Regions from separate parts of the Blastococcus sp. SYSU DS0973 genome, predicted to be linked through region 3. Evidence: riboswitches for the same ligand, from Rfam matches in the RefSeq annotation. Region 3 holds a riboswitch; each other region holds the start of a gene.
The links. A riboswitch is a leader RNA that binds a small molecule or an ion and turns the genes downstream of it on or off. The one in region 3 is predicted to bind cyclic di-AMP.
Positions count from the first base shown of each region.

Region 1: another riboswitch for cyclic di-AMP. It lies ahead of ACI791_RS00395 (NlpC/P60 family protein); the one in region 3 lies ahead of ACI791_RS01035 (murein hydrolase activator EnvC family protein).
Region 2: another riboswitch for cyclic di-AMP. It lies ahead of ACI791_RS07860 (NlpC/P60 family protein); the one in region 3 lies ahead of ACI791_RS01035 (murein hydrolase activator EnvC family protein).

Region 1 covers NZ_JBJHAN010000001.1:76,853-84,580, reverse strand. The annotation lists gene ACI791_RS00415 (Lrp/AsnC family transcriptional regulator) at 1-187, opposite strand, end outside; gene ACI791_RS00410 (DEDD exonuclease domain-containing protein) at 184-1,965, opposite strand; gene ACI791_RS00405 (NlpC/P60 family protein) at 2,576-3,838, shown strand; gene ACI791_RS00400 (hypothetical protein) at 3,955-4,275, shown strand; cyclic di-AMP (ydaO/yuaA leader) riboswitch at 4,463-4,642, shown strand; gene ACI791_RS00395 (NlpC/P60 family protein) at 4,659-5,735, shown strand; gene ACI791_RS00390 (M48 family metallopeptidase) at 6,248-7,531, shown strand; gene ACI791_RS00385 (glycosyltransferase family 4 protein) at 7,528-7,728, shown strand, end outside.
Region 2 covers NZ_JBJHAN010000003.1:237,360-245,087, forward strand. The annotation lists gene ACI791_RS07830 (cobyrinate a,c-diamide synthase) at 1-488, shown strand, start outside; gene ACI791_RS07835 (energy-coupling factor ABC transporter permease) at 475-1,167, shown strand; gene ACI791_RS07840 (energy-coupling factor ABC transporter substrate-binding protein) at 1,164-1,472, shown strand; gene cbiQ (cobalt ECF transporter T component CbiQ) at 1,469-2,206, shown strand; gene ACI791_RS07850 (energy-coupling factor ABC transporter ATP-binding protein) at 2,203-3,048, shown strand; gene cobA (uroporphyrinogen-III C-methyltransferase) at 3,045-4,703, shown strand; cyclic di-AMP (ydaO/yuaA leader) riboswitch at 4,840-4,992, shown strand; gene ACI791_RS07860 (NlpC/P60 family protein) at 5,007-6,233, shown strand; gene ACI791_RS07865 (MFS transporter) at 6,319-7,545, shown strand; gene ACI791_RS07870 (ABC transporter permease) at 7,552-7,728, opposite strand, start outside.
Region 3 covers NZ_JBJHAN010000001.1:206,526-214,253, reverse strand. The annotation lists gene ACI791_RS01055 (hypothetical protein) at 21-437, shown strand; gene ACI791_RS01050 (hypothetical protein) at 491-1,264, shown strand; gene ACI791_RS01045 (esterase/lipase family protein) at 1,261-2,661, shown strand; tRNA gene ACI791_RS01040 (tRNA-Ile) at 3,236-3,309, opposite strand; cyclic di-AMP (ydaO/yuaA leader) riboswitch at 3,460-3,616, shown strand; gene ACI791_RS01035 (murein hydrolase activator EnvC family protein) at 3,627-4,844, shown strand; partial or broken gene ACI791_RS01030 (TVP38/TMEM64 family protein) at 4,891-5,421, shown strand; gene ACI791_RS01025 (maleylpyruvate isomerase family mycothiol-dependent enzyme) at 5,569-6,444, opposite strand; gene ACI791_RS01020 (DUF3145 domain-containing protein) at 6,995-7,495, shown strand.

The DNA.
Region 1 (7,728 bases), 130 kb from region 3:
CCTTGTTGATGCGGCCGGCGATGACCTCGGCCACCTGCTCGAACTCCCGGACGCGGACGATCGCGATCAGGTCGGCCTCGCCGGCGACGGAGTAGACCTCGCTGACCCCGTCGAGCTCGGCGACGGCCTGCGCGACCTCGGCGATCGAGTCGGTGGCGGCGTCGATCATCACGATGGCGGTGATCACGCCGGCGATGCTATCCGCTCGGGCCGCGCGCGGGTGCCGAGCGACCGGCCGTCGGCGAACGGGTCGCGGGCGTCACGACCGGTGTCCACGCGGGCCAGGAAGCCGCTGTAGGCCCCGGTGCCGGGCGCAGGACTGGCCAGCGTGCCGGTGAGCTGCACGAGCCGGGTGCCGGGCTTCTCCAGCCAGCGCAGGACGAGTTCGGTCTCGTCGACCGACGTGGCCTCCTCCCCGTCGGCCCCGCTGACGGTCTCCGCCGTCGCCAGGAGGCCGGAGAGGACGCTGCGGACCGTGGTGCCCCGCGGGGCGTTGCCGGCCGCCGCCAGCCGCCCCAGCCGGATCACCGACAGCTCCCAGCCGGCATCGCCGTCGGGACGGGCGAGCACCAGTTCGGGCACCGCGGCCAGGGACTGGAGGCGCTGCCTGCGGCGGATGGCGCGGATCAGCACGGCGACCCGGTCCCGCAGGACGGCGGCGTCCTCGTACCGCTCCTCGGCCGCCAACCGGTCCACCCGCTCCAGCAGCGGCGCGAGCAGGGGGCGCGGGTCGGAGGCCACCGCGGCGGCGAAGACGGCGGCGACGTCGGCGTACTCGGGCACCGACTGGGCGCCGGTGCAGGGGGCGCCGCAGCGACCCATGTCGGCCAGCGCGCAGGCGTTGACCGGCGTCCGCGGGGACAGCCGGGCGGTGCACTGCCGCAGCGGCAGCGCGTCGTGCACGGCCGCCACGGCGGCGTCGGCGGCCCGCCGGTCCGGGAACGGGCCGAGGAAGACCCCCGCGTCCGGGCGGACCCTGCGCACGACCGACAGCCGGGGGAACGGCTCCTCGGTGAGGCGCACCCACAGCGCCCGCTCGGGGAACCGCGAGCGGCGGTTGTACCGCGGCTTGTGCCGGGCGATCAGCCGGAGCTCGCGGACCGCCGCCTCGAGCCCGTGCGCGCAGGGGATCGAGTCCACCCGCTGCGCCAGGGAGACCATCTCGGTGATCCGGCTGCGCTGCTCGCCGGAGGTGAAGTAGCTGCGGACCCGGCTGCGCAGGTCGGTGGAGGTGCCGACGTAGAGCGGCTCCTCCCGGGGGCCGCGGAAGAGGTAGACGCCCGGACCGTGCGGTACGCCGTCGGCCAGGTGCCGCTTGCGCCGACGCTCCGGGTCGACCGTGCGCGTCAGGCCGGTGAGTTCCTCGAGGGTGGTGACGCCCAGTGGCCCGAGCCGCTCGAACAGGCCGTGGAGCACGTCCACCGTCGCGCGGGCGTCGTCGAGCGCGCGGTGGGTGGGCGAGGTGGTGGCCGAGAAGTACGGGGCCAGGGTGGCCAGCTTGCAGTTGGGCACCTCGTCGCGGCTGAGCAGCCGCCGGGCCAGGACGGCGGTGTCGACCGACGCCGCGGCGGGCCAGGCCAGCCCGTTCTCGGCGCACGCCGCCTTGAGGAACCCCAGGTCGAACGGGGCGTTGTGCGCGACGAGCACCGCGTCGCGGGTGAACTCCAGGAAGGCCGGGAGGACGGCCCCGATCCGCGGCGCCGCCGCGACCATCGTGGACGTGATCCCGGTGAGCACGCTGATGTAGGGCGGGATCTCGTGGCCGGGGTCGACCAGCGTCTGGAACTCGCCGAGCACCTGGCCGCCGCGGATCTTCACCGCGCCGATCTCGGTGATCGCGCTGTCCTTCGGGGACCCGCCGGTGGTCTCGAGGTCGACGACGACGAAGGTCACCTGCGCCAACGGCGTCCCGACGTCGGCGATCGTGACCTGCTGGTAGCGCGGTGGAGCGGGAACCGGTGGCACGGGGCGGACGCTAGGGCGGGGTGCTGACAGTCCGGGGGACGCGCGCCGCCGGCCGCCCGTGCGGGCCCCCCGACCGGGGGTTCCCGGTCGGGGGGTGGGCGGGACACCATTCGTCCCGGTGGGACGTCTGGCGTTGTGGCCGGCTCGAGTCGGGGGAGGGAACCGGATGCGCGCGCGCCTGGTCGGGCCCCGCCGCTGCTGCGGGGCGCCGGACGCTGGTGGCCGTCCTCGCGGCCTGCACGGTGGCGCTGGTGCCCACCGGGCCTGCGGCCGCCACGCCCAGCGACCAGCCGGGTGGCACGTCGGGCGTGCTGGACAGCCGCGACCTGGACCGGCTCCAGCGGCGCGCCGCCGAGGTGCAGGAGGAGCTCCGCGCGCGGCAGGACGACGTCGTCGCCGCCCGTGCGGCGCTCGCCGAGGCGCAGGTGGCGGTCGAGGAGGCCGAGGCGGTCCTCGCCGATGCGCAGGGCGTGCTGGCCGGGTACCAGCGGGAGGTGGCCGGCTACGCCTCCGCCGTCTACCGGGACGGCGGAGCGCTGACCCCCCTGACCCTCCTGCTCAGAGCGGGCGACCCGGGTGAGGTGCTCTCCGCCCTGGGCTTCCTCGCGCCGTGGACGCGCACGCCGCCGACGTCATCGGCGTCGCGGAGGGGCACCGGCGCGCCGCCCTGGAGGAGGAGCGGGCCCAGGGTGCGCTCGGGCAGGCCCGGGCGCGGGCCGACGAGGTCAGCGCCCGGGTCGCCGCGCTCGAGGAGGCCGCGGCCGCGGTCACGGCGGAGCTCGACGAGGCGCTGCAGGTCGTCGACGGCCAGCTGTCCCGGTTGCAGCGCGAGCAGTTGGACGTCAACGAGCAGACGGCGGCCAGCTGGCGCGCCTACGTGGACCAGTTGCGCGCCGCGGGCGTCGACACCGTGCCCGCCGCCGCGCTGCGCGACCCGGCTCGGGGCCTGCCGGACGGGCTGGTGCCCGTGGCTGCCGGCGGGGGCGGGGCCCAGCGCGGGGTCGCCCAGCTGCCGGGGCAGCCCAGCTCGCTGCTGGTGCTGCCCGTGAAGACGCTGACGGCGGTGAGCGCGGCGATGGAGGCGCTCGGGCGGCCGTACGCCCCCGGTACGGCGGGGCCGGACTCCTGGGGCTGCGGCACGCTGGTGCAGGCCGCGTTCGAGCGGGCCGGCGTCCCGGTGCCGGCGACGCAGGGGGAGCTGTTCGCGACCGCCACCCCCGTGGCCGCCGCCGACGTGCTCCCCGGCGACCTCGTCTTCCTCGGCTCCGGCGAGGCCGGGCTGGGGCATGTCGGCATGGCGCTGGACCAACGCACGATGCTCGCCGCCGACGCCCGGGCCGGCGCCGTGGTGGTCCGGACGCTGCCGGCCGACCAGGTGCTGGCGGTCGGGCGACCCGGCCTGGGTCAGCGGCCCGCCGTCCCGGTGCCCGGACCGGCTCCGGGGGCGCTGCGGACCGAGTGCGGCAACACGGTCTACCCACCGAGCTATGACGGCGCCCGCGCCTGGGGTGGCTATCCGAACGGGTTCATCCCGCCCAGCGCGATGTGCCCGCTGGGCGTCGGCGGGCACTCGCTGCGCTGCGACGCGGCGGCCGCCTACCGGGCGATGTCCTCGGCGTACGCGGCCGACCTCGGCGCTCCGCTCTGCATCACCGACTCCTACCGCACGTACGCCGGCCAGGTCCGGCTGTACGGAGAGAAGCCGGCCCTCGCCGCGGTCCCCGGCACGAGCAACCACGGCTGGGGCCTCGCGGTGGACCTCTGCGGCGGCGTCCAGTCGTTCGGGACGCGGCAGTACTCCTGGATGGTGGCGAACGCGGGCCGGTTCGGCTTCCTGCACCCGACCTCGGGCCGATCCCGGCAACGGGCGTGAGGAGCCCTGGCACTGGGAGTACGCCGGCACGTGAGGCCGGCTGCCGGACGGCGGCGCGGCGGAAATGTCGGCGCCTCGCCCTACCGTGCGGAACGACTCACGGAGGAGAAGAAGCGATGCTCATCGACTGCGACACCTGCACCGTCCGGGGGACCGGCTGCGCCGACTGCGTGGTGACCGTCCTGCTCGGCGCACCGCCGGGATGGCAGGGGACCGACCCGGTGGTGGTCCCGATGGCCGGCCGCTCGCGTGGCGGGTCCGCAGCGGCCGCGGCGGAGGACGTCGTGGTGCCTCCGCCGGGCGTGGTGGTGGAGTTCGACGACGTGGAGCGCCGGGCCGTCCGCGCGCTGGCGGAGGGAGGGCTCGTGCCTCCGCTGCGGCATCCTCACGGTTCCGACGGTCACGGTGGCGAGGGGCCAGGGCGGCGCACGGGCTGATCGTCCCGGTGCCGGTCGCGGTGTCCGCCCGTGCACCCGATCGGGTGAACGCCCAGGTGGAGGGGTCGTGCGGGACGGAAAGCCGAGCGCATGCGTTCCCACGGTCCACATTTGTCACAGGCGCATCACGATCGTTAAGGTCGTCGCCGTTCGGCCGGGTGGTCGTCATCCGTCGAAGGGTGGCCCCGACCGGACACCGCCTAATCACCGGGCGGCGTGCAGCACCGGCGCCCGCGGTGTACCGGGGACCCACCGCAGTTCCGGGGTGAGTTCTCCTGCGGCCGGCTCGCCGGCCCGCGGGGGATAGGGCCAGTCTTCCCAGCCCGAACCCGTCAGCTAACTCGGTCGGCGGTTGCAGAGGAAGAAACGGAGTGCCGCCGCACGTGGCGACCCCTCAGGCACCGCTGACGCAGGCCCCCGAACGAGCTCCCGCCGCCGGCGGGCGCAGCTCCGCGAGCGCCCGCCGCTCCGGACCGCTCCGGTCCGGCGTGCTGGTCAGCGCGGCTGCCGCCCTGACCGTCATCGTCATCCCCGGCACCGCAGTCGCCGTTCCCGGCGCGGCCGACGAGGTCGCCGCGCAGGTGGCCGAGGCCAACCACGAGCTCGAGGTCCTCTCCGAGCAGCTCAACGACGCACGCGTCGCGCTCGAGGGGCACGAGGGCGCCGCCCGGGCCGCCGGCGACGCCGTCGCGGCCGCCGAGGCCCGGCTCGGCGCCCTGGACGGGCACATCCGCAGGCTCGCCCGCAGCGCCTACACCGGCAGCGGACTGACCCGGCTCGACGCCCTGCTGTCGAGCGACTCGGCCGACCAGATGGTGTCCCAGCTCGGGATCCTCGACGCGATCGCCGGGCACACCAACGAGGTCCTCACCGAGGTCTCGTCGGCGGCCGACGACGCGGAGCAGTCCCGGAAGGCCGCTGCGAAGGCCGCCGAGGACGCCCGGCGCGCCGTGGTCGAGATCGCCGCGAAGCAGGAGGACCTCGAGACGAGGATCGCCGACTACCAGCGGCGGTACGATGCGCTCACCGCCCCGCAGCAGGCCCAGGTGGCCCAGGCGCACGGTGGCAACAGCCTCCCCGCGCCCACGGCGGTCACGGCGTCCAGCGCCGCCGCCCAGGTCGCGGTGAACACCGCGCTCGCGCAGATCGGCGATCCGTACGTCTGGGGTGCCGGTGGGCCGAACGCCTTCGACTGCTCGGGCCTGATGTCCTACGCCTACGCCGCGGCCGGCGTCACGCTGCCGCACTCCAGCAAGTCGCAGTCGCAGATGGGCCGACCGGTCTCCCGCGGCGAGCTGCAGCCCGGCGACCTGGTGTTCTTCTACACCCCGGTCAGCCACGTCGGCATGTACATCGGCAACGGGCGGATGGTGCACGCCTCCACGTCGGGCCAGCCGGTGAAGGTGGCGAGCGTGGACTCGATGGGGAACTACAACAGCGCCCGGCGGATCGTCCGCTGAGAAACACCCCCTGCCCCCACCGCTCGCAGGCTCGCGGCGGGATCCTGCAGGGGGCGCGTCGCAGCGAGGGATGTCAGCCGGCTGATGGTCACCCTGCTCCCGCCGGGGGGCACGACGGGCCGGTGATCTCTTCGGAGGCCACCGGCCCTCCGTCCGCGGGCTTGACCGAGGGGCTCGCCGACGTCAGCGTGCTCCACCGCCCGGTGGCCGATCCCCACCGGCGGCCACGCGCACCGTCCGGGGCGTCGCCGAGTGGCTCACCGTCATCGCGGCCGGGCAGGCGCTGGGCATCACCGCCGGGGCGACGGCGACGGAGCACCCGGTCCGGATGTGGCCTACCGGCCGTCGGGGACGCGCCGCCGGTCCCCGTGTGGCCGGCCTGGTGGGCCGACGGCCCGCCGTCGAACCTGGAGGCGCTCCTGCAGTTCGTCTGCGAGGAGTGCCCGCGGAGTACGCGCCCGTACGGGGTTCCCGGGCCGGTGCGGACGGCCGGCGCACCTAGGATCGACCAGGTGGACGGCGGAGGGCGGGCAGGCGCCCGGGCCGCGCTCCTGACGGCGGCGGTCCTCGGGGTCGCCCTCGTCGTCGTGATCGTGGTCCGCACGCCCTGGGAGGTGCTCCCGGAGCCGCCCGGTGGCCACACCGCGCCCGATCCCGCCGCGGGGCTGACTCCTGCGCAGCTGGACCGGGCGGAGGCCTTCGCGGCCGCCCTGCGCCCCGCCTCGCTGCTCTCGATGGCGCTCGGGCTGGCCGTCTCGGCGGTCCTGGGCCTGACCCGGCTCGGCGGCCGGCTCGTGCACGCCGTGGCGGCCCCGCTGGGCGGCCGCTGGTTCGTCCAGGTGCTGGTCGGCGTGCCGGCCCTCGTGGTCGTCGGCCGCCTGGCGACTCTCCCGGTGTCGGCCTACGCCGAGACGGTCCGCCGCCGGTACGGCCTGTCCACCCGCGGGTGGGGCCTCTGGCTGCGCGACGTCGCCGTCTCGGTGGCCATCAGCGCGGCGCTCACGGCCGTGGTGGTCCTGGTCGTCCTCTGGCTGGTGCGCCGCGCCCCGCGCACCTGGTGGGCGTGGGCCGGAGGAGCGGCGGCGGCCCTCGTGGTGATCGGTTCCTTCCTCTACCCGGTGGTCATCGAACCGGCCTTCAACTCGTTCGAGCCGCTGCCGGCCGGAGAGCTGCGCACCGACCTGCTCGCGCTGGCCGACGAGAACGGCACCCCGGTGCAGGACGTCCTCGTCTCCGACGCCTCCCGCCGCACGACGGCTCTCAACGCCTACGTCTCCGGCTTCGGGTCCACCCGCCGCATCGTCCTCTACGACACGGTCCTCGCCGAGCTGCCGGAGGAGGAGATCGAGTCGATCGTCGCCCACGAGCTCGGGCACGTGGCCACCGACGACGTCCTGACGGGCACCCTCATGGGCGCCCTGGGCGCGGGAGCGGCCACCGCGCTGGCCGGGTGGCTGGTGACCCGGCGGGCCCTCCTGCGGCGCGCGGGTGCCGAATCGCCCGGCGATCCGCTCGTCGTGCCGCTGCTGCTCTTCCTGGTGGCCGTGGGCGGGCTGGTCTCGACCCCGGTGCAGAACCTGGTCTCCCGGCAGATCGAGGAGCGGGCCGACCTCCATGCCCTGGACCTCACCCGTGATCCGGAGGCTTTCACCGCCATGCAACGGCGGCTGGCGACCGCGAACCTCGGCGACCCCGACCCACCGGCCGCCTGGCACTGGTTCTTCGGCAGCCACCCCACCACCGCGCAGCGCATCGCCATGGCCGAGGACTGGCGCCGGCTGGAGCGGCCGCGGTGAGCCGCACCCTCGTCGTCACCAACGACTTCCCGCCCCGGCAGGGCGGCATCCAGACGTTCGTCGCGGCGCTGCTCGCCCGCCGCCCGCCGGACTCGCTGGTCGTGCTCGCGTCGGACTCGCCCGGCTCCGCCGAGCACGACGCGGGGCTCCCGTACCCGGTGGTGCGCCGGCCGACGGGGATGCTCCTCCCCACCCGG
Region 2 (7,728 bases), on a different contig from region 3:
GGCTGGTGGTCGGCGGCGGGTTCCCGGAGGTGCACGCCGCCGACCTGTCGGCGAACGGGGCGCTGCGGGCCGACGTGGCCGCGCTCGCCGCCCGGGGTGCGCCGATCGCCGCCGAGTGCGCCGGGCTGCTGTACCTGGCCCGCGAGCTCGACGGCGTCCCCATGTGCGGAGTCCTCGACGTGGCGACGGCGATGGGCGGGCGGCTCACGCTGGGCTACCGCGCGGCGGTGGCGGCCGGCGACTCCGTGCTCGCGGCGGCGGGCACCCGGGTGCGCGGCCACGAGTTCCACCGCACGACCGCCGAGCCGGGCGCGGGACCGGCCCCGGCCTGGCACTGGGCGCCCGCGGGGGCCGAGGGCTTCGTCCGGGGCGGCGTGCACGCCTCCTACCTGCACCTGAACTGGGCCGGCTCGCCCTCGCTGGCCGGCCGCTTCGTCACCGCCTGCGCCACGGCCGACCGATCGGAGCACGCCCGTGCACATCGCTGAAGGTTTTCTGCCGGCCGGGCACGCCCTGGGCTGGACGCTCGCCGCGGCGCCGTTCGTCGCGTACGGGGCCCGCGCCGTGGTCACGGAGGTGCGCGAGAACCCGGAGTCCACCCTGCTGCTGGGCGCCGCGGGCGCGTTCACCTTCGTGCTGAGCGCGATCAAGCTGCCCTCGATCACCGGCAGCTCCAGCCACCCGACCGGGACCGGGCCGGGCGCGATCCTCTTCCGGCCCCCGGTGATGGCGCTGCTCGGCACCGTCGTCCTGCTGTTCCAGGCGCTGCTGCTCGCCCACGGCGGGCTCACCACCCTGGGGGCGAACGCCTTCGCCTTCGCCGTGGTCGGCCCGTGGACCGGCTACCTGGTCTACCGGCTGGCCCGCTCGGTGGGGACCGGTCTGCTCCCCGCGGTCTTCGCCGGAGTCGCGCTGGCCGACCTCGCCACCTACGTCACCACGTCGCTGCAGCTGGCGCTGGCGTTCCCCGATGCGAGCACCGGCGTCGCGGGCGCCCTGGTCAAGTTCCTCGGCGTCTTCGCCGTCACCCAGATCCCGCTCGCCCTCGGCGAGGGGCTGCTCGGCGTCCTGCTGTTCCGGGTGCTCACCGTCAACGCCCGCCCCGAGCTGGAGCGGCTGGGCATCCTCCGGCCCGCTCCGCTCGCCCCGACCGAGGGCGTCGCGTGAGCCGGCGGGCGGTGGTCAACGCGCTGCTCGTCCTCGCCGTCGTCGCGCTGTTCGCCGTTCCCCTCCTCCTCGACGGCGGCACCTCCGAGTACGGCGGCACCGACGCCGCCGTCACCGAGGAGCTGGCGGCCGACGGGTACACGCCGTGGGTCGAGTCGCTGTTCAGCCCTGCCGGTGAGGTGGAGTCGGGGCTGTTCGCCCTGCAGGCCGCGCTCGGGGGCGGTGTGCTCGGCTACGTGCTCGGCCGGCTGCGCGGTCGCCGGTCGACCGCGCGGCCCGGCCCCGCGGGGGCCGACCCCCGGTGACCGGCCTGGCCGTCGACGACGCGGCGTGGGCGAGCGCCTGGCGTGGCCGCGCCCCCGGCGACAAGCTCCTGCTCTGCGCGGGCCTGGTCGGGTGCGCGCTCGTGCTCCCGCCCTGGCCCGGTGCCGTCCTGGTGGCGGCGAGCGCGGTGGCGCTGGCACTGGGCCCGGCCCGCGTCCCGCCCGGCACCTTCCTCCGGGCCGTCCGGTGGCCGCTGGCGTTCATCACCGTCGGCGCGGTGACGGCGGTGGTCACCGTGGACGGCGGCGGACTGGGCTGGGCGCCCGACGCGGCGGCGCGGGCGGGACAGCTCGCCGGGCGGGCCGTCGCCGGCAGCGCCGCCGTGCTGCTGCTGGCCACCACCACCCCCATGTCGGACCTGCTGCCGCTGCTGCGCCGGCTGCGGGTGCCGGCCGCCGTGGTGGAGATCGCCTCGGTCACCTACCGGTTGCTGTTCGTGCTGCTCGACAGCCTCGGCACCGTGCGGGAGGCCCAGGCCGCCCGGATGGGCTGGTCGACGCCGCGCCGCTCGTACCACTCGGCCGGGATGCTCGCCGCCGCCGTCCTGACCCGGTCGTGGGACCGCGCCCGGCGCATGCAGGAGGGGCTGGCCGGCCGCGGCATGGAGACCGGCCTGCGGGTGCTGCCCGATGCCCGGCCGTCGTCGCGCCGCTTCCTGGTCCTGGCGGTGGCGCTCCCGGCCGCCGTCGTCGCGCTGACGCTGGTGCTGCGGTGAGCCACCGGACCCTCGCCGCCGCGGGCCTGGTCGCCGGATACCCCGGCGCGGCCCCGGTGCTCGACGGCGCGGCGGTCCGCGTGCCGCCGGGGCGGCGGCTGGCGCTGCTCGGCGCCAACGGCTCGGGCAAGACCACGCTGCTGCGCTGCCTGTCCGGGGCGCTGCGGCCGGCCGCCGGCACGGTCACCGTCGACGGCGAGCCGCTCGCGCACACCCGCCGCGGACTGCGCGCCCACCGCCAGGTGGTCCAGCTCGTGCTGCAGGACCCGGACGACCAGCTGTTCAGCGCCTCGGTCGGCCAGGACGTCTCCTTCGGCCCGCTCAACCTGGGCCTGGACGAGGACGCCGTCCGGGCCCGCGTGGCCGAGGCGCTGGAGCTGCTGGGCGTGGCACCCCTGGCGTCGCGGCCGACGCACCACCTCTCCTACGGCGAACGCAAGCGGGTGGCGATCGCCGGTGCGGTCGCCATGCGCCCGTGCGTGCTGCTCCTCGACGAGCCGACCGCCGGGCTCGACCCGACCGCGGTGGCCGACACCCTCGCGGCGCTCGCCCGCCTGCAGGAGCACGACTCCACGGTGGTGATGAGCACCCACGACGTCGACCTGGCGCTGCGCTGGGCCGACGAGGTCGCGGTCGTGGTCGGCCGGGCCGTGGTCCAGGGCGCCCCCGGCACGGTCCTCGGCGACGGCGGCCTGCTCGCCCGGGCCCGGCTGTCCCGTCCGTGGGCCCTGGAGGTCGGCGCCCGGTTGCGCGACCTCGGGCTGCTCCCCGACGGTCCGCTCCCCCGCGACGCCGCGGGGCTGCTGGCCGCACTCCCCGATCGTCCAGGGGTGCCCACGTGACGACCGTGGGGATCGGGCTGTCGTCGGGGGTGAGCGCCGCCGAGGTGCTGGCCGCGGTGGACGCCGTCCTGCCCCCGGTCGCCGGCCCGGTGCGGCTGGCCACCCTCGACACCCGGTCGGCCGAGCCGGGGCTGGTCGCGGCCGCCGCACGGCGCGGCTGGCCGGTGACCGGCCACCCGGCGGCGGACCTGGCCGCCGTGCGGGTGCCCACGCCGTCGCCCGCCGTCGCGGCCCGCGTCGGCACCCCCTCCGTGGCCGAGGCGGCGGCCCTGCTCGGCGGGGGTGAACTCGTCGTCGGCAAGACCGTCCACGGCCGGGTGACGGTCGCCGTCGCCCGGCTGCCCGACGCCGCCGGGACCGTCGTCGACGCCGATGACCGAGGAGGGCCCGTGACCCCCGACCCGGCCGGCGAGCTGCTGCACCCGGTGGGGCTCCGGCTCGCCGGCCGGCCCGTGGTCGTGGTGGGCGGCGGCGCGACGGCGCACCGCGGGGTCGCCGGCCTGCGGGCCGCCGGCGCGCTGGTCACCGTGGTCGGCCCCGAGGTCACCCCCGCGCTGGAGTCGCTGGCGACGACCGGCGGAATCACCTGGGAGCGCCGGCCCTACGGCGCCGGCGACCTCGCCGGCGCCTGGTTCGCGCTGGCGGCGAGCGGGGACTCCGCGGTGGACGCGGCGGTGGCCGCGGAGGCGGAACAGGCCCGCATCTTCTGCACCCGGGCCGACGACCCGGCGCTGTCCAGCGCCGCGCTCCCGGTCGCGGGCCGGGCGGGCGACCTGGTGGTCGCGGTCCACCGCGCCGCGGATCCTCGGCGGGCGGCCGGTGTGCGGAACGCCGTGCTGGCCGGCCTCGGCGACGGGACGCTGGCTTTCCGGTCGCCCGACGCCGGAGCCGCCCCCGGACGCGTGGTCCTCGTCGGTGGCGGCCCGGGGGATCCGGGGCTGATCACGGTGCGCGGCCGGCAGGCGCTCGCCGAGGCCGACGTCGTGCTGGTCGACCACCTGGCACCCCGGTCGCTGCTCACCTGCCTGGCGCCCGGCGCCGAGGTGATCGACGCCGCCAAGCTCCCGCGGGCCCGGTTCATGGCGCAGGAGCGGATCAACGACCTGCTGGTGGGCCACGCGCGCGCCGGCCGGCGGGTGGTCCGGTTGAAGGGCGGCGACCCGTTCGTCTTCGGCCGCGGCATGGAGGAGCTGGCGGCCTGCACCGCCGCCGGGGTGCCGGTGGAGGTGGTGCCGGGCGTCACCAGCGCCGTCGCCGTCCCGGCGCTGGGCGGCATCCCGGTCACCCACCGCGGGCTGACCCACGAGTTCGTCGTCGTCTCCGGCCATCTGCCCCCGGGCCATCCGCAGTCGCTGGTCGACTGGGCGGCCCTCGGCCGGCTGCGCGGCACGCTCGTCGTGCTCATGGGCGTGGAGACCGCCCCCGCGATCGCCGCGGCGCTGGTCGAGCACGGCCGGGCGCCGGACACCCCGGTCGCCGTCGTGACCGACGGCTCCACCGCCACCCAGCGGAGCGTGCGCACCACCCTCGCCGACCTGCCCCGGGTCTTCGCCGCCGGTCGTATCCGGCCGCCTGCGGTCTGGATCGTCGGCGAGGTCGTGAGCCTTCCTACCTGTTCCGAGGGCGCTCCGGCGGTGTGCCGTGACGGTGCGTGAACGCGTCGACAGCGGAGGAGGAAAGGCCCCGACGAACTCGTCACCCGACGTGGTGACGGCGCCGGTCGCCCCCTAGCGTGGGCCCGTCCGGACGGACCCGTCCGTCACCCGACCGGTGACAGCCGCCCGGACGCCGCCGAACCACCCGCCGGCACCGCCGGCACCCGGACCGGGGACCCATCGCACTCCCGGGGTGAAGCGACCGACCGACCCGCAAGGGCCGCCGGACGCCGGGCGTCTTCCCGCCCGAACCCGTCAGCTAACCCGGTAGGCGGCCGTGGAAGAAAGGAAAACCCGCCGAACATGGCGAGTTCGCTCAACCCTGCCCATCGCCGGATCACCGGCCGTCGGGCTCTGGTGGCCCTCGTGGCCGCCGGCGGTGTCGCCCTCACGCCGCTCCCCGCGTTCGCCGACCCCGAGCGGCCGACGACGTCGCAGCAGGCCGCGCAGCTGATCGCGAGCCGGGCGCACGACCTGGAAGTGCTCACCGAGCGGTACAACGAGACCCGCGAGCAGCTCAAGGCGACCCAGCAGGCCGCCGACCTGGCCGCCGAGGAGCTCAGCGCCGCGCAGGCCGCCCTGGAGCAGGCCCGCGACCGGGTCCGCACCGTGGCCCGCAGCGCCTACACCGGCGACGGGCTCGGCGTCCTCGAGGCCATGCTGACCAGCGGCTCCGCCGGCGACCTGGTCGACCGGGTGGGTCTCCTCGACGCCATCGCCGCGCACAACAACGGCGTGCTGGGCGAGGCCCGTCAGGCCGGGGAGGACGCCGACCGGGCCCGGGCCTCGGCCGAGCAGGCAGCGGAGGACGCGCGGTCCCAGGTCGACCGGGTCACCGCCCAGCGGGCCCGGCTGGACCAGCAGATCGCGGAGTACCAGGCGCAGTACGAGCGGCTCACCGAGGAGGAGAAGCGCGCCTCCCGGGCCGCCGCGGAGCGGCACGCCGCCGAGCAGGAGGTGGCGGCTGCCCAGGAGGCGGCGGCTGCCGAGGAGGCTCCGGCCGAGCAGGCCCCGGCCCCTGCGGCACCGCGCGCCTCGGCGCCGGTCGCCGCTGCCCCGGCTCCGGCCGCCCCGCGCGCTCCGGCTCCGGCCGCCCCAGCTCCGGCTGCCCCAGCTCCGGCCGCCCCGCCGGCTCCGGCCCCCGCACCCCCGCCGGCGCCGGTCGCGGGCGGGAGCGCCGCGGCCCGGACCGCGGTCGACACCGCCCTGGCCCAGGTGGGCGACCCCTACGTGTGGGCCGCCGCCGGGCCGAACGCCTTCGACTGCTCCGGACTGGTGCAGTACGCCTACGCCGCGGCCGGCATCTCGGTGCCGCACTCGAGCCGGATGCAGTCGACCATGGGCACCCCGGTGTCCCGGTCGGCCCTGCAGCCGGGTGACCTGCTGTTCTTCTACAGCCCGGTCAGCCACGTCGGCATCTACGTCGGCAACGGGCAGATGGTGCACGCCTCGACCTCGGGCGTGCCGGTCAAGGTCGCGTCGATCGACTCGATGGGCAGCTTCAACAGCGCCCGGCGGATCGCCGGCTGATCTCGGGGGGCGCGGGGCGGCGGTCCGCCCCGCGCCCCCCGCCTGCCCGGAGGCCCGGGCGGGCGGCGTGGGACGATCGCCCTCCGTGCGGGTCGGGACGCGGGGCGAGCTCCCCCGCGAGGTCAGGGTCCTGGCGGTCATCGCCTTCGTCGTGGCGTTGGGGTTCGGCATCGTCGCGCCGGCGATCCCGCTGTTCGCCCGCTCCTTCGGCGTCGGCACCACCGCCGTCGGGCTGGCGGTGAGCGCCTTCGCGTTCTTCCGCTTCGTCTCCGCGTTCAGCGGCGGCACCCTGGTCGAGCGGTTCGGCGAGCGGCTGGTGCTGGCCACCGGCCTCGCCATCGTCGCCGTGACCACCGGTGCGGCGGGGCTGGCGGGGTCCTTTCCGCTGTTCCTCGCCCTGCGGGCGGCCGGTGGCATCGGCAGCGCCATGTTCACCGTGGCCGCCCTCTCGCTGCTGCTGCGCGTCGCACCGCCGTCGCACCGAGGGCGGGCGGCCGCCACCTGGCAGGGCGGCTTCATCCTGGGCGGCATCGCCGGGCCCGCGGCCGGCGGGCTGCTGGCCGAGCTTTCCCCCCGGCTGCCCTTCTTCCTCTACGCCGGGTTCCTGCTCGTGGCCGGCGGCGTCGGTGTGCTGATGCTCCGCTCGGCCGCGCCCGCCCCGGACCCCGAGGCCGCGGACGTCGCCTCGCCCGACCTCGGCGCCGGACCGATGCCCCTGGGCACCGCGCTGCGCTCCCGGGTGTACCTCGCCGCGCTGGTGGCGAACTTCGGCGTCGGCTGGGTGCTCTTCGGCGTCCGCAACTCGCTGGTGCCGCTGTACGTGACCGAGGAGCTCGGCCGGACGGTCGCCTGGGCGGGCGCCGGCCTGCTGGCCGGCTCGGTCGCCCAGGCGCTGGGGCTGCTGCGGTCCGGCCGGCTGGTGGACGGCTGGGGACGGCGTCCCTCACTGGTGGTCGGCGCCGCGCTGGGCACCGCCGCCATGGCGATCCTCGTCCTGCCGCCCGTGGTCTGGGCGTTCCTGCTGTCCATGGCCGTCTTCGGGCTGGCGGCCTCCCTGCTGGCCAGCGCGCCGGCCGCGCTCGTGGGCGACATGAGCGCCGGGCGGGGCGGCCGGGTCGTAGCGGTGTTCCAGATGTCGGCCGACCTGGGGGCGATCGCCGGCCCGCTGGTCGCCGGCTGGCTGACCGACGTCGCCTCCTTCCAGGTGGCGTTCGCCGTGAGCACCGCCGTCCTCGCGGCCGGTCTCGTGGGCGGTCTGGTCATGCCGCGCGAGGCACCTCGGCCCGCGGCGGTCGGGGCGCCCGCCCCCTGACCCCCGTCAGCGGCTCCGGTACAGCCGGGTGGTCAGCGGCAGGAACACCGCGGCCAGGCCGGCGGCCACCGCCAGCGAGACGCCTATCGCGCCGCCGTCCGGTGTGCCGTCCATGAGCGAGCGGCACGCCGTCGCGAGGATCGAGATCGGGTTGACGGCGACGAACGCCTGCAGCGGCCCGGG
Region 3 (7,728 bases):
GGAGGGGTGGTGGGGCAGGCGTGTACGGAGATCCCGCTGCACTCGATGCGCTCGCCGACGAGCTCTGCGGGCGAGCCCGGCAGGTCCGCACCGCCGCCGATGAGCACCGGCGGGAGGGACACCGGGCTCGCTGGGTGTCGGAGGCGGCTGCGGCCTACCGTCGGCAGCTGGCCGGCGACTGCGCCGCGGTCGACGCCGCGGCCGACGGGCTGGACGCCGCCGCCGACCTGCTGCGCCGGCACGCCGACGAGGTCCGCGATCGGCTCGCGGCCATCGCCCGCGCCGAGCGCGAGGTGCGCGCATGGTCGGCCGAGCGGGCAACCCGCAGCGACGAGCTGCTCGAGGACGTGGGCAGCGTGCTCGCCGAGCTGCCGGAGGCCGGTGCGGAGGCGTGGCGGCAGGCCGCGGTCCGCCTGAGCCGGCTGGGCCTGTGGTGACCGGGCGCGGCGGGGATGTGCGCATCACGGTGCGCTCCGGAACGGCGCCGCCGGTGCCGTCCGCTCCGGCCCGGCGCCTGCTCCTGACCGCCGCGGAGTGGGCCGTGCTCGTGGCGGAGTGGCCCGGTGCCTTCCCGTCCGGGCTCCCGGTCGAGGTGCCCGGGAGCGGGCAGCCGAACGACGCCGTCGCCGCGCTGGTGGCACGCGGGGTGCTGCGTGCACCGGTCGGCGGCCCGGTCGAGCCGGTCCCCGCCGTCGCCGCCGATCTGGCGGTGCTGCGCCGGCCGCTGCTGGCGGTGCGGCTGGAGACCGGCGGCCGGACCGGGAGGCGGCACGGCTGGTTCGCCCTCGGGGCGGAGGTGGTCGTGGTCGTGCTGACCCTGCCGGACGGCGGGATCGAGCTGTCCCTGGCCCCCGCCGCCGGTCTCGGTGCCGAGCTGGCACGGGCTGTGCCGGAGGCCGCCGCCGTGACGGGGCCGACCGCCCGCGGTGGCGCCCCGCCGACCGGGGCCCTGCCGCTGGGCCTGCTGGACGCCGCACCGGCGGGGAGGGGTGGGCCGCCGCCGACCGCGGCGGAGGCGGCGCTGGCCGGGGAGCTGCTGCGGCGCACGGCCGGATCGCTCGACTGCCTCGTGCTGGGGGGCGCCGGTGGACCGGTCGGGGCCGGGCAGGTCTCGTGGCTGGCCACCGACGGCGGCTGGGTCGGCCTGCGTCCCCACCCCGGCGGCTCGCCGCGGCGGGTCGTCGACGTGGTGCCGGTGCGGCCGGCCGATCTCGGTGCCTGGATCGCGCCGACGGTGGCGGCGCTCCTGGAAGGCCGGGCGTGACCGCACCGGGGATCTCGGTCCGCGGCGGCGCCGGCGGGATCGAGGCCGACCTGGCCGACCTGGTCACCCTCGCCCGCGGCAGCACCGGTCTGGCCGAGGAGCTCGCGAGCGCCAGCGCCCGCTGCCGCCCGGTGCTGGCCGACCCCGACCTGCTGGCCTCCGCCCTGCTCGACCCGGCAGGCGTGGCCCGGTTCGATGCCGCGCTGCTGGACGCGCTGGACGGCCCGGACGGGCTCACCGTGCTCGCCGCGCGGTTCGCCGCCCGGGCGGTGGTCCTGCAGGGCGCGGCCGCCGCCTACGAGGCCGCGGACCGCGCACTGGCCGAGCTGGCCGACGCCCTGGAGTGGGCCACCGGGTTCCTCTGGCCGGTTGCGGCAGGGGCACTGGTCCTCGGCGGCGCCGGCCGGGTCGCAACCGACCCCTTCGGGGTCGCGGCCGACGTCGCCGCCGTGCTCGACGACCCCGAGCGCTGGGTGACCGAGCACCCCGGGCTGGTCGACGACGTCATGGGCGCGCTGCCCGGTCTCGGCAGCAGCATCAGCCTGCTGACCGTCGGGCTGACCGGGCCGTGGCTCGGCGGGGCAGACGTCCGGGTGGCGGCTCGGCGGCTCGGCCGGCTGTGGCCGGACGGGAGCCCGGTGGTCACGCCGTTGCCCGGCGACGACTCGGGACCCGCGGTCGTCGCACCGCGGGGCGTGGACGACTTGCTCGGGGCGCTCGAGGTCCGCGCGCTGCGCTCCGGCCCCGAGCACGACACGATCGCCGTCCGGGTGGTCACCTCCGCCAACGGCAGCACCGCCTACGTCGTCGACATCCCCGGCACCGCCGACTGGAAGGCGCCGTTCGGGCCGGTCAACCCGCAGACCCACGACCTGGGCACCAACGTTCGGGTGCTCGGCGGCGACGCCACCACCCGTCAGCAGGCGATCGCTGAGGCGCTTCGGCGAGCGGGGGCAGGCCCCGCCGACCCGGTGATGCTCGTCGGGCACAGCCAGGGCGGCATGGTCGCCGTCCAGGCGGCCGCCGACGCCGGCACGCCGGACTTCGACTTCGACGTGCGCAGCGTGGTCACCACCGGCTCACCCATCGCGCGGGCGGAGGTGCCGTCGTCGGTGCAGGTGCTGGCGCTGGAGAACGCGCACGACGTCGTTCCGCAGCTGGACAGCCGGGACAACGACGACAGCCCGAACGTCACCACGGTCACCTTCGACGGCCAGTACGGCAGCATCGCGGACAACCACGGCATCGGGACGGCGTACCGGTCGGCCGCCCGCGCCATCGACGCCAGCGACGACCCGTCGTTGGTCGCCTTCCGGGCCGGCGCCGCGCCCTTCCTGGTCGGGCCCGGAGAGGAGGCGACGGTGGTCGCGCACGTCTACGAGATCGGCAGGAGATGACCCGGCGCCCCGACCCGACCGACGGCCTGCCGCCTCACGGGCGGCGCGGCCGTGCTGGTGCTGGCGGGCTGCGGGCCCTCCGGGGATCCGGCGGTGCCCATCGAGACGATCGGCATCGGGATCGGGCGGCAGCTCGTCGCCCGTGACGACGTGGTCGACCCGGTCGAGCCGGCGAGGGGTGTGCGATCGCGGTCGACCTGCTCGACGGGGCCCAGCGCGCGCCGCTGGAGGCGAAGGGGGACCCCGGCCGCAGTAGTGCTGCGCCGGCGCCTTGGGCCCCTCGTCCTGGACGGTTCGGCAACTCCGCAGCCTCTGAGCACCAGGGCGTCGGGGGCGCGGTCGGCGCGTCGACGGCTCGTCCTCGTCGCCGTGGCGCCGGGCACGATTCGGGCATCGATGGCGGTGGATCGTCCCGACGAGGCGGAGATCACGGTTCGTGCTGCGTTTGAGGTCGAGGCGGAGCCTCATCCTGCGCAGCAGGGGGCTGCGCCGACGCCCCCGCGTCGTGCCACCTCCAGGGCGCGGGGGCGGCGGCGGTGCCACCACGAGGCGTGAAAGCGCAGGTCAAGACCGGTGGGGCGGGTGGGGCTCGAACCCACGACCCAGGGATTATGAGTCCCATGCTCTGACCGGCTGAGCTACCGCCCCTGCGTTGACAGCCTGCCAGATCGAGGCGACGCACCGCTCGGACCCGCCCGTGTCAGGAGGTGCGTCTCGTTACCGGGCTGTGACATCTGGCCGATCCGCTTGTACTGTCTGCCGCGGTCCACCTGACCTCGCTCCCGAACCCGGGGGCTCGGGCGGACCCCGCCGAACCGTGCGGCCGGATGGCCGGATGGACCGGGGACCCATGTTCTCTGGGGTGAATCCCGCCTGCGCCTCCACGGGCAGGTGGGTAGGGCCACGTTCCGGCCCGAACCCGTCAGCTGACCTGGTAGGCGGACCGAGGAACGGAGACCGTCGCCTTGGCGACCTCGCACGACCAGCACCACCCCACCGTGCCGACTCGCGGGGGCCTCCGCCGCATCGGTCGGGCCGCCACCGCACTGACCGCTCTGCTGGCCCTCTCCCTGCTGGGGACGACGGCTGCGACGGCCGCACCCGGCGACGCGAAGAGCGAGCACGACCGCGTCGCCCAGGAGGTCGCCTCCATCGAGCAGCGGGTCAAGGACGCCGAGGCCCGGCTGGAGCAGATGACGCTCCGCGCCGAGGAGGCCAGCGGCGCCGTGCTGCAGGCGGAGGCCGAGCTGGCGACCGCCCAGCAGCACGCCGACGCCATCGCGGCCGAACTCGCCGCTGTCCGCGCGGCCGTGGCGCGCACCCAGGGCGACGTCGCGGCCCTCGGCCGGGAGGCCTACATGGGCCAGGACGAGACGTTCAGCGAGATGGAGATGGTGCTGCACGCCGAGGGCCCCGGAGAGCTGCTCCAGCAGGCCGCCACGCTCGAGCTCCTCGGCGAGGACCGGGCCGAGGTGCTCGAGGAGCTCCGGGTGGCCGAGGCGCGGGAGGCCCGGCTGGACGAGGAGGCGCGCGCCGCCGTCGCCCAGCGGGACGCGGCCGCACGCACCGCCCAGGAGGCCCAGGTGGCCGTCGATGCCCTCCTCGCCGAGGCGCAGGCCGAGTTCGACGCGCTCAGCGCGGAGAAGGCGGCGCTGGACGAGCAGCTGCGCGAGGCGGAGATCCGGATGCTGAGCATGCAGGGCACCGCCGATCCGGCGGGTACCTGGAACCAGCTCCAGGCCGCCGAGCAGGCCGTCGGCGCGGTCACCGCGGCCGGTGGTGGCACCGGTCTCACCCAGGGCCGGGTCACGTCCTGCTACGGCGCCCGCTGGGGCACCATGCACCTCGGCGTGGACATCGCGGCGTCGATCGGCACCCCGATCTTCACGCCGGAGCCGGGCGTCGTCCTGCAGGCGGGGCCGGCCAGCGGGTTCGGTCTCGCGGTCGCCATCCAGCACCACGACGGCGTGATCACCGTCTACGGCCACATCAACCAGTTCTTCGTGACTCCGGGCCAGGTCGTGGAGGGCGGTCAGCAGATCGCCGAGGTCGGCAACCGCGGCCAGTCCACCGGGCCGCACCTGCACTTCGAGGTGCACCGCGGGGGCCTCTACGCCGACCGGACCAACCCGGTGCCGTGGCTGGCCCAGCGCGGCATCTCCCTCGGCGGCAGCTGCGGCTGATCCGGCTCGTCCGCATCGGCCGCACGGCGTCGTCCAGGATGGTGCCGTGCGGACGACGGCGGGGGAGGGCACCTGGCTGCGCGCCGGGCTGCTCGTCGCGCTGCTGCTCGCGGGGGTGGTCGTGGCCCTCGTCGTCGACCTCCCCGGCCGGACCACGGTGCGCGGCTGGATCGAGCACGGGGACGCCGGCACCTGGGCGCTGCTGATCGCCGGCCAGGTGGCGGTGCTGCTGGCGCCGGTGCCGCGTTCGCTGGTCGCCGCGCTGGCCGGGGCCGTCCTGGGCTTCGGCTTCGGGGTGGCCGTGGTGCTCACCGGCTCGCTGCTGGCGGCCCTGGTCGCCTTCGCGCTCGCGCGCGGGCTGGGCCGGCCGGCTGCCGAGCGGCTGGCGGGCCCGCGGGTGAGGAGCGCCGACCGGTTGTTCACCGACCGGGGCTTCGTCGCCGTGCTGGCGGGCCGGCTGATCCCGATGATGCCGTTCGTCGTGGTCAACTACGCCGCCGGCCTCAGCGGCGTCCGGCCGCGGACCTACGTGGCCGCCACCGCGGTCGGGCTGGTGCCCGGCACGGTGGTCCAGGTGGGCGTCGGCGCCTCGGCGGGTGCCGTCGTCGCGTGGGTGGGCACGCCGTCGGCCCTGCCGGTCGTCGCTGTCGTGGTCGTGCTGGTCCTCGGCGTCGCCGCCGCCTGGCACCGGTGGCGGCGACGCCGGGCGGAGCCAGGAGCGGATCTAGCCGCGCCCGAACAACCGGCCCAGCAGCCCCCCGGCGCCGCCCACGGTGCGCGCCGCGAGCTGCAGGATCGGCCCGCCGGGGATGCCCGGCACCTTCTGGACGATGGGCGCGAGCTGCAGCAGCCCGCCGACGTCGTGCACCTTGAGCGCGCGGCGGGCCACAGCCGGAACCGGGTTGACCCGGCCGGAGGCGGCATCGAGAAGCAGGTCGGCCGCGGCCTCGACGGCCGGCCCGTCGACGACGCCGGCCGGCACGCGGCGCACCTGCCAGCCGCCTCCGTGCGCGGTGAACCCCCAGCCCCCGTCCGGCGTGACGAGGCTGACGCGCCCGGAGATGCCGGTCGAGGCGGCCAGGGCACCGGTCACGTCGGTCAGCGCCGCCAGGCCGGACTGCAGGACGTCCGCCGGCGGCGGCTCGGCCCCGCACGAGACGAGGTCCAGTCCGTGGACGGCGAGCTCGTAGGCCTGGCCGAGCACGACGCTCAGCAGCGGTAGCCGGCCCACGACGGAGACCGCCGGTGCGGTGTCGAGCTCCACGGGCTCGTCGGCCAGGTAGCGCGCGGTCGTCTCGCGGTTGCGGCGCAGCGCGGCCAGCACCTCCTCGCGGGAGGCGTCGCGGTGCGCGGCCGTGACCCGGGCGTTCACCGCGTCGGGGTCCGGTGGCGTTCCCGGCCCACCGGCCCGCGCGGAGGCGATGAGGTCGTGCAGCGCGGCGTGGTCGTCCCAGCAGCCCAGGTGCACGCAGATCTCGTGCGCCCGCCAACCGGGCAGGCGCGACGGGCGGCCGAGGTCGATCGACGCGGCCTGCGCCAGGAAGGCATCCCACGCGCCGAGCACCATGCCGGCGACCTCGTCACGATCTGCCTCGGCCATCCCCTGGTGTCCGCCCACGTCAGGCCCCCTACCCGGGGCTCCGCCGGGCCAGGCATGGGAACGGCGACGCCGTCCCGCTCGGAAACGGGCCCAGCCGCCACCACCCCGGCCTGCTCGGTCCTGGGGCGGCAGCGGACGCACGCTTCGTGGTTCGACAACCATGGAAGGTAATCGCCGCCGGACGGTGCTCACGCCTCCAGCCGCGTCGCCACGTGACTCTCCGTGAACGGAATCCCGGAGTCCGGGCTCGGTGGCGTCGTCCGCTCCTCGCGCCGGACCGTCGGCCGGGCGTGGGAGCCTGTGAATAGCCTGGAGTGGCTGGACGTCGCCCGGTGGGCGTGGTAGTGGCGGGCTGACCAGCAACAAGGCGCCGAGCCCTGCATCACCGACCACTTTCGCCCCATCAGTCGCACCCGGGCTGGCGCGATGGGGTCACCATCGTGCAGACTTGTCGCGGGAGCCCTGCTCCGCCACTGCCGATAACGGCGCGTCACCGAATCGATGGGTCCGTAGGGGAAGACGAGACCGATCGAGTCGATGGAGGTGCCCCGTGCAGCGACGGTCAACCCAGGGTGTCGTCTTCGTGCACGCGTGCCCGAAGGCGCTCTGCCAGCACGTCGAGTGGGCGCTGGAACGCGTCGTCGGCGCGCCGGTCTCCCTGTCGTGGGCTGAGCAGCCCGCAGCGCACGGTTCCTACCGTGCTGAAGTGGCGTGGACGGGTTCGCCCGGTACCGGGGCCAAGCTCGTCGCTGCGCTGCGCGCGTGGCCGATGCTGCGCTTCGAGGTCACCGAGGAGGCCAGCCACGGCAACGATGGCGAGCGCATGTCCTACGTGCCCGGGCACGGGGTCTTCCGGGCGCCGACCAGCGCCAACGGCGACCTCATCGTCACCGAGCAGCAGCTGCGCCACCTGGCCGCCACCGCGACGTCGATCGAGGCGTTCCGCCACGGTGTCGACCAGCTGCTGGGCGCGGCCTGGGACGCCGATCTCGAGGTCTACCGGCACGCCGGCGACGGCAGCCCGGTGACCTGGCTCCACCAGGTCGTCTGAGAGAGACCCCGCCGCTGGCACGGGCGCGGCGGGGTCGTCGGGTAACAACTCCGCTACGACACTCCCGGCCTGACCGGGACGGCGTCGTAGCCTGGGCCGGTCGTCCGGGCGCCGTCGGGGAAGCGGCGCCCGGACGACCCACCACGTCTCCGCGGCTCGGACGCGGAGGCGGGGCCGCTGACGCGGGCACTCCGGCGCCGGGATGCCCGCCGGGGGACACCGTCGGGCACGCG